DNA from 2 places in the Corynebacterium qintianiae genome. Region 1 is predicted to be linked to the other one. Evidence: predicted binding sites of a transcription regulator. Region 1 holds the regulator's gene; the other holds the start of a gene.
The links. The regulator LexA, encoded in region 1, represses DNA repair genes until DNA is damaged. The targets are predictions, from matches to a motif close to CGAACANNTGTTCG.
Positions count from the first base shown of each region.

Region 2: a site for LexA is predicted at 1,049-1,062, ahead of G7Y29_RS05595 (DUF222 domain-containing protein). Genes of this name have one in related genera too.

Region 1 covers NZ_CP064955.1:1,277,781-1,279,981, reverse strand. The annotation lists gene G7Y29_RS06325 (DeoR/GlpR family DNA-binding transcription regulator) at 46-831, opposite strand; gene lexA (transcriptional repressor LexA) at 965-1,654, opposite strand; gene G7Y29_RS06315 (hypothetical protein) at 1,875-2,201, shown strand, end outside.
Region 2 covers NZ_CP064955.1:1,132,734-1,134,934, forward strand. The annotation lists gene G7Y29_RS05590 (PFL family protein) at 1-948, shown strand, start outside; gene G7Y29_RS05595 (DUF222 domain-containing protein) at 1,108-2,201, shown strand, end outside.

The DNA of each region.
Region 1 (2,201 bases):
CCGATTGTGCCCGGGTGGGCAATAGCGTGCGCGTTTTTTGCGCTTCTAGGGCTCCGCGGTGACAACCTCGATGCCGAGCTCAGTGAGCTCGGTGACGAAGGACGACGGTGCCGCTGAGTCTGTGATGACGACATCGACCTCGTCAAGTGATGCGAAGCTGACGAGGTAATCGTTGCCCAGCTTCGTGGAGTCGCACAGCACGACGACGGTGCGGGCGTTGGTGACCATCGCCGATTTAATCGCTGCCTCTTGGGCGTCGGCGGTGGACAGGCCGTGGTCGACACTCAGCGCGTTGGTGCCGATGAAGGCGACGTCGGCGCGCATGAGCGCGAGGGAGCGCAGCGCGGTGGCACCGACAACTGCTTGGGTGATTGCGCGGACCGACCCGCCCAGAAGCTGAACGTGAGGCAGGCCCGAGGTCGAAAGCTCCAGGGCGATAGGCAGAGAGTTAGTTACGATCGGCCACGAACGCGCCCGCGGGTCCGAGGCCAGCAGGCTGGAAAACGCGTTGATGGACGTGCCGGAGTCGAGGAAGATCCCGCCCTCGGACTGACCGGGGAGGTATTTCAGGGCAGCCCGCGCAATAGTGGACTTTGCGGCGGACGCGGAACGGGATCGGGCGTCGAGCGGGAACTCGGTGGTGAGATACGACTGGCTGGCCACGGCGCCGCCGTGCACCCGGTGCACCACTCCCTCGCGATTGAGCACGGCAAGATCGCGCCGGACTGTCTCGGCGGTCACGTCGAACTTCTCAGCCAGCTCGGTAACGTTGACGCGGCCCTCGACCGCGGTCAACGACGCGATCTGGCGTCTGCGTTCTTCTGCGTACATACTCAGGCAGTCCTTGAAGGGGGCAGGGGGCGGGAGGAACCGCATGCCATTGTTCCAAAAGAAACATGCCCGGTTAAGTGAGATTGCGCCCGCTCGCCCCCGACCGGGGTTAGCGAACGGGCGTAGCAGGGCGCTACAGGGTGCGGAAAACGGAAACTACGCGGCCCATGATCTCAGCCTCGTCCCCCTTTATCGGGGAGAAAGCGTCATTATGGGGGAGCAGCCAGACGCCGGTGGAGTCCTTGTGGAACTCCTTGACAGTCGCTTCGCCGTCCAAAAGCGCGGCGACAAACTCGCCCTCCTCCGCAACCGGCTGGGAGCGCACCACAACCCAGTCGCCGTCGAGGATGCCGGCGTCGCGCATGGACTCACCCACAACCTGCAGCATGTAGAGCTCGCCCTCGCCGAGCAGCTCCTGCGGCAGGGGGAAGTAGTTGTCGATGTTCTCCTCGGCGAGGATTGGCGAGCCCGCGGCAATTTGTCCCACGACCGGGACGAAGCGTGGCTGGGAGGCCTCCTCCGGGGTTGGCTCCGACTTCGGCTTCACCTTCCGCGACGGCGCGGCGGAGTCGGGGAGGTGGCGGAGATCCACAGCGCGCGGCTTGTTCGGATCGCGGCGCAAGAAGCCCTTCTTCTCCAGCTCCTTGAGCTGGTAAGCGACGGAGGACGTGGACTGCAAGCCGGCGGCGTCACCGATCTCCCGGATGCTTGGCGGGTAACCCCGCAGGACCACTGCGTCCTGAATGACCTCCAGGATGCGCCGCTGTCTGTCGGACAGGACACTCATATCGAGATTGTTCGGATTGTCTTTCTTGCGTGGCATCGGTGCTCCTCGTGTTGCCGTTGACGGCGTGTTTCATGCTGCGCCTGCAAAACTACCAGAAGTGGCAAGTTTGTTCGACATTTTCGTCGCTCCTCTGGACAACGAGCTTTGCCGGTGCTATAAATCGAACACAGAGGCGGAATCGAACATGTGAACGGTTAAGTGTTCGACGGTGTCCGACCCGCTCGTACAATAAGGGCAGACAACAAAGGAGACGACAATGACCATTCAGCTTGAACGCGTTTATACAGCACCGACGTCCGAGGGGCCGGCCTTACTGCGCACTCTTCCGGCCGACATGTGGGACCTTCCGGCATCGGCACCCGCCGCGCGAAAGGCGGTCCATGTTCGAACGCTGGAACCGGGCTCTCGAAATCGTGAGCGCCGTCCGCTCGGTGAAATAGGGCTACGCCCCACGCGGGAGGAAGCGTTCGAAACTCGCCACGAAAACCGTGCAAACGTTTTTATGGGTGCGGCACTCGGACTGGCACTCATCCTCGGTTCGGCCGCCGGCGGTGCGTTCTCCGGTGATGCTGCAATACACCCC
Region 2 (2,201 bases), 150 kb from region 1:
CTGTCCGTCACGGGCAGCGTCTGCGGGTCCGTCAACGTCGCAACGTCGCGCGCCGGGATCAACATGAACGCCGTAGCCGCGATGGGACGGGTGATCAAGGAAGCCGCCGAGCTGACGCGGGACGAGTCCTCCATCGCCTGTGCCAAACTGGTGGTCTTCGCCAACGCCGTGGGTGACAACCCGTTCATGGCGGGCGCCTTCCACGGCATCGAGGAACCGGACACAGTGGTATCAGTGGGCGTGTCCGGCCCCGGCGTGGTCGACCACGCCATCGGTTCCCTGGAGGGCGCCTCGTTGAACGAGGTCGCCGAGGAGATTAAGAAGGCGGCGTTCAAGATCACGCGTGCGGGCCAGCTCGTGGGCACGATGGCGTCGCAACGCTTGGGCGTGCCGTTCGGCATCGTGGATCTTTCTCTCGCGCCCACTGCCGAGATCGGCGACTCCGTCGCGCACATTCTGGAGCACATGGGCCTTGAGCAGGTGGGAACGCACGGGACGACAGCAGCGCTGGCGCTGCTTAACGACGCAGTGAAGAAGGGCGGCATGATGGCGTGCTCCCGCGTCGGCGGTCTCTCCGGTTCCTTCATTCCCGTCTCCGAGGACCAGGGAATGATCGATGCGGTACGCGCCGGTACCATCACGATGGACAAGCTCGAGGCAATGACGTCGATCTGCTCCGTGGGCTTCGACATGGTCGCCATCCCGGGTGATACCTCCGCCGAGCTCATCGCGGGCATGATCGCCGACGAGGCCGCGATCGGTGTGATGAACCACAAGACGACCGCCGCGCGCCTCATCCCTGTGCCAGGAACACGGCCAGGCGACGAGGTCAACTTCGGCGGGTTGCTGGGCTATGCACCAGTGATCCCGGTGCACGCCGTGGGCAACGACGCATTCATTCTCCGTGGCGGGTTCATCCCCGCGCCGGTGCATGGATTCAGGAACTAGGCCCGAAGATTTTTGTGAAATACGTCATACACCTTTAGTTGGTGTTTCGCATTTGGGCTGGTAGAGATGTTTTGTCGGCGCTTCGGCTCACCTGCGATGTCGAACCTCTTTTCTATAGTGCTTCTAAACCGCACAACGGAGCACTCGAAAGGAGGGGCCATGGCTTCTGAACTGGCTAAACACGTCGACACGCTTGCGGTTGCGTTGCTTGCGATACGGGACGTGTTCTCCGACCCCTCCGCGGTCATGTTCAACGATGTCGCCGCAGACATGGAGAAGCTCGAGGGTGCGCTACACGCCAAGGCGCTTATCGACGCCGCCTTCGCCCACATCTGTGAGCGCGACCGCGCCGGCCGTTTCGTCGGGGCAAAGCACCCGGACGCCTACCTGAAGGAGCGTCTGGGGCTGTCCCCCCGCGAGGCGCGGGAACGCATCGCGCGCGGACGGGACCTGTTCTCGGAACCTCCGATTCCGGAACCCGGGGACACTGGCGAGGATGTACGCAGCGGGGCGAAGGGAGAGACCCCGGCCGAAGCGGCAGCGCGTCGCGCGACCGAGGAAGAAGTGGCTCGGGAGCGGGCGCGGCGCGAGCAAGAGCGAGCCCGCAAGCAGGCGGACAAAATTAACGCCGAGAAGCAAGCCGCGATCCGTTATGAGCTGGACAAGCTGCTCGATGCAGCCCGCGGGGCGCGGCCACGTTTGCTCGCTGCCGCGCTGCGTGACGCGCAGTCGCGCGATCTCAAGGACCTGCGGGTGAGAGTGCGTCGCTGGGTCGATGACGAGAATCGCAAGCACGCCGAGCCCGCGAACCCTAACGCAGGTATGGAGCGTCGGGGGGTGCGAATCGGGCGCCGCAACGCGGACGGAACCCACGACATCACCATCACAGCCCCGGCCGGGGATGCGGCGTTGCTGAAAGCCCTGCTGGATAAGGGCTCGGCGCCCAACTCGAACCTGCCCGACGGTATGCAGGACTACCGCTCCCCCTCCCAGCGCCACTACGACCAGTTGATGAAGGTGCTGCGCCACTTCGACACCTGCAACCGGCCCGTCTCCGGCGGCTGCGCGTCGGTGGTCATCTCCGTCACCCTCGACGAGATCGCGGGCGCCGATGCCGCGACGTTGTTCGCAACAAACACCGGCATTGAGCTTGATGTCTTCGACCTCGTCCGGCTCGGTATGGACGGTACAGACGACTTTGTCCTCGCCGTCGACGGTGCGACGGGGGTGCCACTCAATCTGCTGCGCACAAA